Anatilimnocola floriformis: one gene and its partner. Each later gene encodes a partner of the first gene's protein in a complex. Links are inferred from orthologs where the notes say so. Each region holds a gene or a part of one and is shown on either strand. Other genes may lie near its edges. The genes, in order: nusB and rpsJ.

Region 1 (6,063 bases):
CGTGGTTGGCTTCGACGGTGTCGAGTCCTTTTTCCTGCAGGTCGTAAGCGCGGATCTTTTCGACCAGGCCAATGCCGCGACCTTCTTGCGGCAAGTAGACGATCACGCCGCTGCCCGCTTCGTGGATTTGCTTCATGGCCATGTGCAGCTGCGCACCGCAGTCGCAGCGGAGCGAATCGAGCAGGTCGCCCGTGAAGCAGGACGAATGCAACCGCACGAGCGGCGCATCGTTTTCGTCGAGCTTTCCTTTCACCAGCACAATCGGTTGCTGCGTTTCGAAACGGACCTCGTAGGCGATGATTGTGAAGTCGCCGTACTCGCCGGTGGGAATTGTGGCTTGGGCGAGGCGGGTGACGAGCTTTTCACTCACGCGGCGATACGCGATGAGTTGCTCGATCGAGATCATTTTCAAGTTGTGCTTGTCGGCGAGTTCGTTGAGATACGAGCGCGAGGCGCGATCGCCGGTGTCGTCGAGAATTTCGCACAGCACGCCGACCGGCGCGAGGCCGGCCATGCGGCAGAGATCGACGGCGGCCTCGGTATGGCCGGCGCGGCGGAGCACGCCGCCTTCTTTGGCCAGCAACGGATGGACGTGACCAGGGCGGACGAATTCGCCGGCGACGGAATCGCCACGGGCCATCTCGCGGACGGTGCGAGCCCGTTCATCCGCGGTGATGCCGGTCTTGCCGCTGCGGTGATCGATGGGGGTGAGAAAGCCGGTTTGCAGCGGCGCGGTGTTCGAATCGACGATCGACTGCAGATCGAGCCGGGCGGCTGTTTCCGGCAGAAGCGGGGCACAAAACTGGCCACGGCCACTGAGGATGAAATTGACCAATTCGGGAGTCGCCTTCTCGGCGGCACAGATGTAGTCTCCTTCGTTTTCGCGATCTTCGGCGTCGACGACGATAATCACCTCGCCGCGGGCAATGGCGTCGACGGCGGCTTGGATGGGCGAAAACTCACGAAACACAGGGATTCTCCGATGGTGGAAGGCTCCCTGCATTATAGCGCGAAGTCGCACCAGCGACAGGCCGCGCGTAGGATAGGCTTCCAGCCTGTCTTGAGATATTCAGAAGAGTTGCACGGACAGGAAGAGCTGCACGGACAGGCTGGAAGCCTATCCTACGGTTGACCAGCGGTTCGCGCCGCGGCCATGATTCACCTTCATTCACACCTCCCTCTCCGCCAGGAGCCCGCCATGTCTCGCTGCTTGTTGCTCGCTTGCCTGCCGTTGCTATTGCTGAGTTCGCTCGCCGTTGCTCAGGAAAAGGAGCCGGCCAAGAAGGAACTGAAGCTCGGCATCATCGGGCTCGACACTTCGCACTCGATGGCGTTTGCCAAGGAGTTCAACAATCCGAAAGTCGCCGAAGATCTCGCCGGCTGCAAGATCATCGCCGCTTATCCGCGCGGCAGTGCTGATATCGAATCGAGCGCGTCGCGGATTCCTGGTTACACCACGAGCATCAAAGAGCACGGCGTGGAGATCGTCGAATCGCTCGACGAACTGGTGAAGCGCGTCGATTGCGTGTTGCTCGAAACCAACGACGGCCGGCCGCATTTGGAGCAAGCACTCGTCTGTTTCAAGGCCGGCAAACCAACATTCATCGACAAACCAATCGCGGCCTCGCTGGCTGATACCGTTGCGATCTTTCGTGCGGCGAAGAAGTTCAACGTGCCGGTCTTTTCGTCGTCGTCGCTGCGGTTTGCCAAGGGCGCCCAAGAGATTCGCGGCGGCGCAATCGGCGACGTGCAAGGCTGCGATGCTTACAGCCCGTGTTCGCTCGAGAAGACGCATCCCGACCTCTTTTGGTACGGCATCCACGGCGTGGAGACGCTCTTCACCGTGATGGGCACCGGCTGTGAATCGGTCAGCCGCGTGTCGACCGCGGATTACGACGTGGCGACGGGCGTGTGGAGCGGCGGCCGCATCGGCACGTTCCGCGGCATTCGTGCGAAGGGTGGCACGGGTTACGGTGGCACGGCCTTCGGCAGCAAGGGGATTCGCGAGATCGGCAAGTTCGACGGCTATCGGCCGTTGGCAGTCGAGATCACCAAGTTCTTCCGCGGCGGCCCAGCCCCGGTTTCACCGGAAGAGACGATTCAGATCTACGCCTTCATGGAAGCAGCCGATGAAAGCAAACACGAAGGTGGCAAACCCGTGACGCTCGAATCGGTGCTGAAAAAGGCTGAATCCGCAGCGACCGCGCGGTTGGAGTCGCTGGGAGTGAAGTAGCCGGCCTACAACTACAACCAATTACGCCAGGTCCTCAAACAGCGCTTCTACAAACTCCGGCGCTTTGAACTCGGCGAGGTCAGCCGACTTTTCACCGAGGCCGATGAACTTCACCGGGATGGCGAACTTCTCGCGAATGGCGACCACCACGCCCCCTTTCGCCGTGCCGTCGAGCTTGGTGAGCATGATGCCGGTGCACTTGGCAGCCGTCGAAAATCCCTGGGCCTGGCTGATGGCGTTTTGACCCGCCGTGCCGTCGAGCACCAACAGCACTTCGTGCGGCGACTCGGGAATCTGCTTGCTCATCACGCGATGGATTTTTTCGAGCTGCTGCATCAGGTTTGTTTGCGTTTGCAGCCGGCCTGCTGTGTCGACGATGCAAATGTCGGCGTTCAGCTCGACCGCTTTCGCCACGGCGCGATGGGCCACGCTCGCTGGATCGGCGCCAGGATCGCCTTTGACGATTTCAGCGCCCAAGCGATCGGCCCAGATCGTAAGTTGCTCGACAGCGGCAGCGCGGAAGGTATCGCCCGCGCCGAGGACTACCTTTTTGCCTTGATCTTTGAATCGCTGGCAAAGCTTGGCGATGGTTGTGGTTTTGCCCGAGCCGTTCACGCCGACGACGAGAATGATGGTCGGCCCACTCGCCGCAAAGTTGATTTCCTGAGCTTGGCCAGGCTGATCGAGCAGGCCGCGGAGTTCTTGCTTAACCGCGGTAAGAATATCGTTCATATGAACGACACGGCCGCGGAAGTCGACCTTCACGCGATCGCGCAGTTTGTTCGCCGCGGCGACGCCCATGTCGGTCTTGATCAACGCGGCAAAGAGTTCGCCGAGGAATTCGTCGTCGACCAGCCGACCTTCGCGCTTGAACAAGTCGCGAATGTCGGTGTTGAGAATGTCATTCGTCTTCTTCAGCGCCGAGCGGAGCTTGCCGAAAAACGACTGAGGCTGTTCCGGCGCGGGCTTTTCTGCCGGGGCCGGCGGAACGACTTCCTCCGGCTTCTTTTTAAAGTAGTCGAAGAGTCCCATGATTATTCCGCGGGCTTGCCAGGTTTATTCGCGACCCGCCGTTCTTTGACGAAGCGATCCAAGATGCCGTTGACGAAATGGGACGATTGCTTCGCGCCGTATCGCTTGGCCAGTTCGACCGCTTCGTTGATGGCCACACGCTCGGGCGTATCGGAGTGCAGCATTTCATACGCACCGATCCGCAGGATGTTGCGATCGACAACGGCCATCCGCTCGAGGCTCCAGTTGTCTGCCGTTTTCTTCAGCAGCTCGTCGAGCTCCGACCGGTTCTTTCGCACGCCGGCCAGCAGTCCGCGGGCAAACTCCAGCACCTCGGCATCCTGCGTCAGCCGACTGCGCATGAAGTTATCGGCCTGGACTGTGTGACAATCCGGATTCAAATCGATTTCGAAGAGTACTTGCAGCACGACTTCTCGTGCGCGACTGCGGCGACTCATCGGGCGGGCAACTCCAGAGAACAGCGTGGGGGACGGCGACTTCTCTCAGTATACACTTTCGAGGCGATTTCCAGGTACGGGGTTGCGTTTGCATTTGCTGGCTTCCGCCGCGCGCCGCTGCTATGCTCAGCCCACAGCACGCAACTTTCCTCCCGCCTTTGGAGCCTTCGTTATGTCGCGCCCGCTCGATCCGAATTCTCCCCGCCAGCACGAGCTCGATCGCCGCACGTTTTTGCAAGCCGCTGGCGCGATGGCGGGGGCTGCTGTCATCGCAAACCTCGCTCCTGAACAAGTTCGGGCCGAAAAAGGACCGAACGAAAAACTCGTGGTTGGCGTGATGGGTGTGAACGGCCGCGGCGCGGCGTTAACCAAGGGCTTTCTCGCCAATGGCGCGCATGTGGCCTACATCTGCGACGTCGATGAACGGGCGGCAGGCAAGGTGGTTGAAAGCGTCAACAATCAGCAGGAAATCAAAGCGGTCGCTGTCGGCGATTTCCGCAAGATTCTCGACGACAAGCTCGTCGATGTGCTCGTTTGTGCCGCGCCGAACCATTGGCACGCGCCGGCGACCATTCTCGGTTGCTCGGCTGGCAAACACGTCTACGTCGAAAAGCCTTGCTCGCACAATCCGCGCGAAGGGGAACTCGCCGTCGAAGCGGCCCGCAAGAACAACCGCGTCGTGCAGATGGGCAATCAGCGCCGCACTTGGCCCGGCATCGGCGAAGCCATTCAAAAGATCAAGGACGGTGCGATCGGCAAGGTGCATTACGCCCGCGCCTGGTACAACAACAAACGGCCGAACATCAAGCACGGCAAACCCGCCGAAGTGCCGACGTGGTTGAACTGGACGCTCTGGCAAGGGCCGGCTCCCGACAAACCGTTCATGGACAACGTGATCCATTACAACTGGCACTGGAAATGGCACTGGGGCAACGGCGAGCTCGGCAACAACGGCATCCACGCGCTCGACGTTTGCCGCTGGGGTTTGGAGGTCGACTTCCCCAACCGTGTCACTTCCGGCGGCGGCAAGTATCGCCATGACGACGACCAAGAAACGCCCGACACGCACATCGTCACCTACAACTTCCCCGGCAACAAATCGATCATGTGGGAAGGGCTCAGCTGGTCGCCTCTCGGGTCGATGTTGAATCAGTTCGGCTGCAGCTTCCACGGCGAAGAAGGCTCGATCGTGATCATCGATCCCGGCTACAAGCAATACGACAGCAACAACAAAGAAGTCGGCGCGTCCCCCGCCGGCAGTAAAGGCGGTGAGGTCGATCACATCGCGAACTTCCTCGATTGCATTCGCACCGGCAAACGCTCCAACAGCGACATCGAAGAAGGCCACAAGAGCACGCTGCTCTGCCACCTCGGCAACATCGCCCACCGTGTGAACCGCGTGCTGACGACCGATCCGAAGAACGGCCACATTCAAGGTGACGAACAAGCCACCGCGCTGTGGAGCCGCGAATATCGGCCCGGCTGGGAACCGAAGGTGTAGCAATTCCGCGTTTGCGCACTACCGCCGCCTTTCTGTTGATCTGCTCGTGGGCGGCGGTTGCCACGGCACAGTGGCCCCAATGGCGCGGACCGACGCAGGATGGCAACAGCGTTGGCGAATCGCTCGTCGATAAGTTCCCCGAGGGTGGTCCGCCGGTGCTGTGGATCCGCGAGCTAGGCCAAGGCTATTCCAGTTTCGCGGTGGTGAACGAGCGGGCTTATACGCTGACGCAAACGCTCTACGAACAGCAACTGATCTGCCTCGATGCAGCCACCGGCGAAACAATCTGGACGACCAAGATCGGTTGGCCCTACGACGGCGGCGGTCTTTATCCAGGACCACGCTCGACTCCCGCGGTAGTTGGCGAGCGAGTCTTTTATGTCACGCCGCAAGGAACCGCCGGTTGTGCGCAAGCCAGTGACGGCGAGATCGTCTGGCAGGTCGACTTTCAAAAGACCTATGCAGGGACAGGGACCGAGTTTGGTTACTCTGCATCGCCGCTGGTGATCGATGAGCTCGTGATCTTGCCGGTCGGAGGGCCGAGCGCGGGCGTGATCGCGCTACGCGTCGCCGATGGTAGTCTGGCTTGGAAAGCCGGCAAGAAACCGGCGAGCTATTCGACCGCGGTGCCGATCGAATGGCGTGGCGAACCGCTGGTGGCCGTGCTCATGCAGAACTCGCTCTGCTGCGTGCACCGCCGGACCGGCGAACTCTGGTGGGAAGTCTCGCTGTCGGCCGGTTACGACGAACATGCCTCGGCGCCGCTGTACCGCGAGCCTCACCTGCTCATCGCTCGGCCGTTCAAAGGAGGCGCGACCTGTTATGAATTGGTCGCGGACGAAAAGACGGGCCGCTGCAAA
Region 2 (5,958 bases), 5.1 Mb from region 1 along the record:
TGCACGTGGCGAAGGTCGTCTTACCGAGGCCTGGCGGGCCGTCGAAGAGAATATGGCCGAGAGGTTCGCCGCGCTTGCGGGCGGCATCGAGCACGATGTCGAGCCGGGCCATCACATCGCGCTGGCCGATCATTTCGGCGATCCGCGTCGGCCGCAAATCGCGGTCGGCATCTTGCGAACCCGATTCGCCTGCCGAACCAAGCGGCTCATCGTCTGGGTCTGGTGTAACAATCTTCTCGCGCGGCATCTCGTTCCGTCCATCCGTAGATTGCCGGGCTTAGCCGGTGAACAGTTGTTGACGAATCGCATTCAATATAGCGAATCGTCGGAATCGTCAAAAGGCGAGACGCACTGAAAACGCCAGCTGCGGGCTGTATCGATTGCGTTGATCTTGCTGGTATGGCGCGTGCAAAATTCAACCGTTCGTTTGCCTTTGGCGGGGAGTGGTCAATCTTTAATGCGGCTTGCCGGTAGGTGACAACATCTGTCCGGGCAACGCCCTTGGTTTCGATTTCGCGTTCAACCTGCCAGCCCATGAACCAACTCGAACTCTCTGCCTCGCCGCCAACCGCACCCGCCACTTGGAACCGCGAATCTGCCGCCAAGCAAATCGGCGCAATCCCGCCGGTTCGCGAACTGAGTCGCTTGATCGCCGACATTCGCCGAGCCCGCGCGCTGCTCGATGCCGCCGGTGCCCCCGACGAACCAGTGACACTCGAACACGTCGTGGGAAACGACCCGCGCGACTGATGACTACCGAATTCGATCAAAACCGTCGCAATAGCCCGCGCAATCCGGCGCATCTGGTGGTGGCGGTACAACCAGTCAACGGCCAACGCGAGGCGATGGGCGCTCGGCTTGATGCGGTCTCGATCGATCTCTCGCGCGGTGGTCTGTGCCTCATGAGCGACCATCCGCTTCTCTCTGATCTCGCCATCGTCGACTTGCTCGCCGCCGATTCGGACCAGATCATCCGCCTGCTCGCCGAACGCATTCGCTGTCGGCGCAAGGGATCGATGTTCGAAATCGCAGTCCGGTTTGTTGAGAAGCTGAGTTAGACTCGCCGCAGCGACGGCGTAAGAGTCTGCAACGGAATCGCTGCAAGTTGCTCGCTAATGCTTGTGAGCGGCGTTCAAAGTTCGCTGGAAACTTTGAACACTGTCTATCACTATTCCCGCAGTACTTTGCCAGGGGCCGTTCAAAATTCGAGGTGAATTTTGAACGAGTTGATTGAAACGAACGAGCGAGTCGCTCGACTTCCAACGCTTATCGTTGGATATTCTGAATCGGTTGCGGGGCCAGCTTGGGCTTCGTCGCCGTGCGGGTCGCAGCCGAGTTGGCTGGGCCGCGGGTGTCGGTGAAAAAGCGGCTGGTTCCTTCGCTGACCAGGCGGGTGTCGTTGTCGGTGCTGACCACTTCGACGCGGAAGCGGTGTGAGCCTTCCTTGACGGCCTTGGCCTTGACGTGAACGACCACCTGTTCGCCAGCGGCGAGTTCCGGCAGCGTGTCGAACAAGACCTGGCCTGGGACGAGGCGAGCTTCGGCCCCTTCGACGATCGAGGGTTCGAGACCTTCCGAGAACTGCATCACCACCTTGACGTTCTTGGCGGCGAGGCTGCCACGATTCATCAGCTGCACTTCGTAAGTCACGTCCTGGCCGGTCGGAGCTGGGCCAGTCGGATCGTTGACGGCGAGCTTCAGATTCGAGACGGCTTCGACGGTGGTTTCGGCTTCGTGAGCGACAGCACCGGTGCGAGGACCGATGGCTTGGGCGACGACACGATGAGCGCCGGCAGCGTTGAGCTGGCAGCGGATATCGAAGGTGCGTTGTGTTTCGGGCGGCAGGAGACCGGCCTTCCACTTCAACACGCCGCCGGCGAACTGAGCGCCGTCGATGCCACCAAGATACTTGGCCCCGGTTGGCAGCGTGGTCGAAACGGTGAGATCGTCAGCGGCAGCGTTGCCGGTGTTCGAAACGGTAATGGCGTAGGTGGCTTCGGCGCCAGCAAACTTGAGCGGCGGGCCTTCGACGTGAATGGCGAGGATCGCTTGTTTCACGATGATGCGACCAGCGGCTTCGGCGCGGAGATTTCCATCGGCTGTAGCGGTCATTTTCAGATCCATGCCACCTTGCTGATTGGCGACAACCTTGACGTTGACGTCTTTGGCTTTGCCGGCGGGAACCGTGCCGACTTCGACCGTCTGCGGAGCATTGCCGCCAGCGACGAGTTGAACAACGACGTGTTCGGCATCGCCGTTGCCGGGGTTGCTGACATTGATGGTGAACGGTTTTTCTTCGCCGAAGACCATGTCGCTAGGACCTGAAAGCGAGAGTTCGATTTGCGGCTGTTTGACCGCGATGGCGGCCTTTAGCGACGTGGGACGGCAGGTCCAATCGGCAGTCAGTTCGCAAGGCTTGCCTTCCGCAGCAACGAGTTGCAGGCGGAGCGTTTCTTGCGAGCCGGCCTTCACTTTCGGCAGATTCCAAACCATGCGGATCGAGCCTTGAGCGTCGGCTTGCGCGGCGGCATCGCCCGAAGTCGATTCGCCCGATTCAACACTGATCCAGGCCGGAATATTGAGACGGAGTTGAACGTCGTCGGCAGCGACATCGCCATCGTTGACGAGGTTGAGCGTGTACTTGGCGCTCTTGCCAACCATCAGCGATTGCGGGCCGGCGAGTTCGACGCGCAGCCGCGGCGATTGCGACGAGACCATGATGTCGGATGCAGCGCCAAAGCCCGAGCGGGCGGGATTGCGCGGAGTTGGCGAGGCAGGAGTAGCAGGATCGTATTGCCGGCGCGACGAGCCGCTCGGCACATCAGCGATCGGCGGCAGAGCTTCTTGAACGGGCGCGATCGGCGCAGCGGCTTCACCAATGACTGGTCCCGTCGGACGCTTGAGAACCGAACGCGGCGCGGCAGACGGTTGCTGCTGATAAACAGGCTGTTGTTGAACAGATTCGTTCGGCACAACAGGGGCCGACGTAGGATAGGTCTCGGGCTGCGGCGCTGCCTGAGGTGCAGGTTGACCAGGACGACGAAGCACGCTGCGCTGCTGCGGAACTGGGCCAGGTGGAGTTGCCGGTTGCTGAGCATATTCAGCAGGCGGCAGCTGATTTACCGGCGGAAACGGCAGCGGCTCGGCGTTGGCCGGAGCTTCGGCAATCGGCTGCGGCCCAGGCTGATTCCCTTGGCGGCGAGCACCGAAGCCGAAGGCGGCTGGCGCGGGGCCGTGTTGTTGCGGTGGATCGTCGATTTGCATCGCGACCGGCACGGCATCGCCAATGGCTTGGGGAGGCAGAAACGCGGGTTCCGGAGGAGGCGAGTTGCTAGCAGCAGGTTGCCAGCTACCATCCTGTGCACGCACGATGGCTACGACACAAATGGCAGCGAGCATCAGGCTCGTTCCCCAAACAGCGGCTCGACGAGGCATCGTCGGATCCCCTTCTACGGAATCTGAAAACTTCTATTCGCAGCATGTATCGGTTGGATGGGTGGTGACGGTTTAGTCGACTTTGACGCCTCCGTGCGTTTTGGCGAATTAAGGCGACTTTGCGGCGGCTGGCAGTGAATTGCTAGCGTCGGGGCCTTGCTAGCAGCCGAAATGCTTGCGTTTCTTCTGCGCTGGCGATTCGATAGGATGAAGCCTATCCACCTCTTCCCTGGAGCAGCTATATGACTTGGTTTCCGAAACAACGCGTCGTCGTGCCGATCGATTTTTCGGCGGAGTCGTTTGGAGCGCTCGATGTCGCGCTGCAATTAGTCGAGCTGCCAAACCAAGTGAGCATCGTGCATGTGATTCAGGACATCGCGCCGCTGGAAGCGGGCGAGGTGTGGGGAGTCGTCGATCCGACCGCGCGGATCGAGAGTGCTCGCAAAGCCCTGCAAGAACGGCTCACGGCTGAAAAATATTCTGCCGTCACTCTGGAAGTGATTTTGGGCGACCCAGCCCACGGAATCGCGGATTTTGCCGAGCAGAACAAAGCCCAGCTAATTGTCATTCCCTCGCACGGTCTAAGAGGACTAACTCGACTACTAATGGGATCGACGGCAGAGCGAGTAGTGCGATTGGCGCACTGCCCGGTCTTGGTTTTGCGGCAATAGGGCAAACTTTTCCGGCGTTTGACTCGCTTGGGCGTCGGCAGTCGCTCGGGTTCGCGAAATATTCTCTGGAATACTGAAATTTCATCGCAGACCCCGTTGACCGTTTTGCCGCTTCGCTGCTAATCTTAGTCGCTTCCCAATTGGCCAACCTTTGGCCGCTGGGCATTTGCAAGTTAGGAGATGAGCCACGGTGGCTGCAGCGAAAGAAGTCATTCGAATTCGAATGGAAGCGTACGACCACGCGATTCTGGACCAAAGTGCCCAGGAGATCGTCGATACGGCCAAGCGTACCCATAGCGAAGTCCACGGCCCGATTCCGCTGCCGACCCGCGTCGAGCGTTACACGGTCCTTTCGGGTCCGACGATCGACAAGAAGGCTCGCCAGCAATACGAAATCCGAACGCACAAGCGTTTGATCGATATTGTGCAGGCGACTGCCAAGACCATCGAAGCGCTCAATAAGCTCAGCCTGCCGGCTGGCGTTGATATCAAAATCAAGGCAACAACTCGCTAAGTGGCGTTTGCTGCAAGTGCGCACGTTGTTTGTTGTTTAATTGTTTCGAATTCGTTGTTTCATGCGAGCCGTTTTTATTGAACGGAAGCCGTCCGAGTAAAGCCAAGCTTTGAAGTTGAGCTTTGGTGTTCTCGGTGGGCAACGGACCACAGGAATATCGCGATGACCAAGGGAATACTCGGCCGTAAGGTCGGGATGACGCAAATATTTGATGAGTCCGGGGCCTGCTTGCCCGTGACTGTCGTTCTGGCTGGCCCTTGCCGCGTACTGCAGGTCCGTACTGCCGATAAGGATGGCTACGAAGCCGTTCAGCTCGGCTTCTTGGATAAGCCTCGCCGTTTGGCTTCTCGCTCGGAATCGGGCCACGTTGCCGATATCTCTAGCCGTCGCTCGGCCAAGCTCAAGGCTGCTGGCGTTGCTGTTCCTGCGAAGGCCAATTGCGAGCCGCAGCGGTTTGTTCGCGAGCTCCGCGGTGCCGCCGCTGGTCTGGCTGTTGGTGCAACGGTCGATGTCTCGGCCATGGAAGGTGTGAAGACGGTCGATGTGACCGGCAATACCAAGGGCCGCGGCTTCACGGGTGCGATGAAGCGTTGGAATTTCGCTGGTCAGCGTGCCACGCACGGTGTGAAGAAGGTGCACCGTCACATGGGTGGTACCGGTGCTCTCGCCGCGAACCGCGGTGGTGGTCGTATGAAGAAGGGCAAGCATATGCCCGGTCGCTACGGCAATGAGCGAGTGACGATCCGCAACATGCGGCTCGTGAAAGTGGATAAGGAAAAGAACCTGCTGCTGATCTATGGTGCTGTGCCTGGTCCGCCGGGGCAGATGCTCGTGATTCGCGAATCGAATTACAAGAGCTAGGCCCAGTTTTGCTGTCGCAGCAAGGTTTTAAGAACTACTTCGGATAAATAAGTCATGGCAAGTCTTCCGGTTTTTGATCGTGCGGGTAAGGAGGTCGGCAAGTACGACATCGACCCAGCCGCGATTGCTCCGAACATCAACAAGCAGTTGTTGCATGATGTCGTCGTGATGTACCAAGCGAATAAACGCATGGGTACGCACAAGACGAAGTCGCGGGCTGAAGTGCGCGGCACGACCAAGAAGATGTATCGTCAAAAGGGTACTGGCAACGCTCGTGCTGGCTCGAAGCAAGCTCCGCAGCGTACCGGTGGTGGTCATGCCTTTGCTCTCCGCAATCGTGATTACTCCTATCGCTTGCCGAAGAAGGCGATTCAAGCCGCTACTCGCATGGCGATCGCCAGCAAGTTGAATTCGCAAGACGTGGTGGTTCTCGATGAGTTGTCGCTGAAAGAGCCAAAGACCAAGGAAGTCGCCGCG

Evidence for each region.
Region 2: the proteins of nusB (region 1) and rpsJ are in contact, whole or in part, in a solved structure (PDB 3D3B), measured with the Escherichia coli proteins. The link is inferred for Anatilimnocola floriformis from one-to-one orthologs.

Annotation. Positions count from the first base shown.
Region 1 is NZ_JAMLFW010000001.1:127,011-133,073, forward strand. The notes cover bases 1,986-4,894. They hold nusB (transcription antitermination factor NusB), read right to left. Parts: upstream 3,703-4,894; coding sequence 3,268-3,702; downstream 1,986-3,267. Other genes in these bases: M9Q49_RS00500 (Gfo/Idh/MocA family protein), read left to right, coding at 1,986-2,233; ftsY (signal recognition particle-docking protein FtsY), read right to left, coding at 2,255-3,265; M9Q49_RS00515 (Gfo/Idh/MocA family protein), read left to right, coding at 3,875-4,894. Also shown: ribA (GTP cyclohydrolase II), read right to left, coding at 1-970; more of M9Q49_RS00500, read left to right, coding at 1,199-1,985; more of M9Q49_RS00515, read left to right, coding at 4,895-5,203; M9Q49_RS00520 (outer membrane protein assembly factor BamB family protein), read left to right, coding at 5,215-6,063. UniProt on the Escherichia coli protein: Part of the processive rRNA transcription and antitermination complex (rrnTAC). The complex forms an RNA-chaperone ring around the RNA exit tunnel of RNA polymerase (RNAP).
Region 2 is NZ_JAMLFW010000001.1:5,183,636-5,189,593, reverse strand. What follows is about bases 3,155-5,958. They hold rpsJ (30S ribosomal protein S10), read left to right. Parts: upstream 3,155-4,296; coding sequence 4,297-4,620; downstream 4,621-5,958. Other genes in these bases: rplD (50S ribosomal protein L4), read left to right, coding at 5,536-5,958; rplC (50S ribosomal protein L3), read left to right, coding at 4,783-5,481; M9Q49_RS20420 (universal stress protein), read left to right, coding at 3,678-4,106; M9Q49_RS20425 (CARDB domain-containing protein), read right to left, coding at 3,155-3,435. Outside these bases: Holliday junction branch migration DNA helicase RuvB, read right to left, coding at 1-247; M9Q49_RS20435 (hypothetical protein), read left to right, coding at 535-750; M9Q49_RS20430 (PilZ domain-containing protein), read left to right, coding at 750-1,058; more of M9Q49_RS20425, read right to left, coding at 1,267-3,154. UniProt on the Escherichia coli protein: Involved in the binding of tRNA to the ribosomes. Part of the processive rRNA transcription and antitermination complex (rrnTAC). The complex forms an RNA-chaperone ring around the RNA exit tunnel of RNA polymerase (RNAP).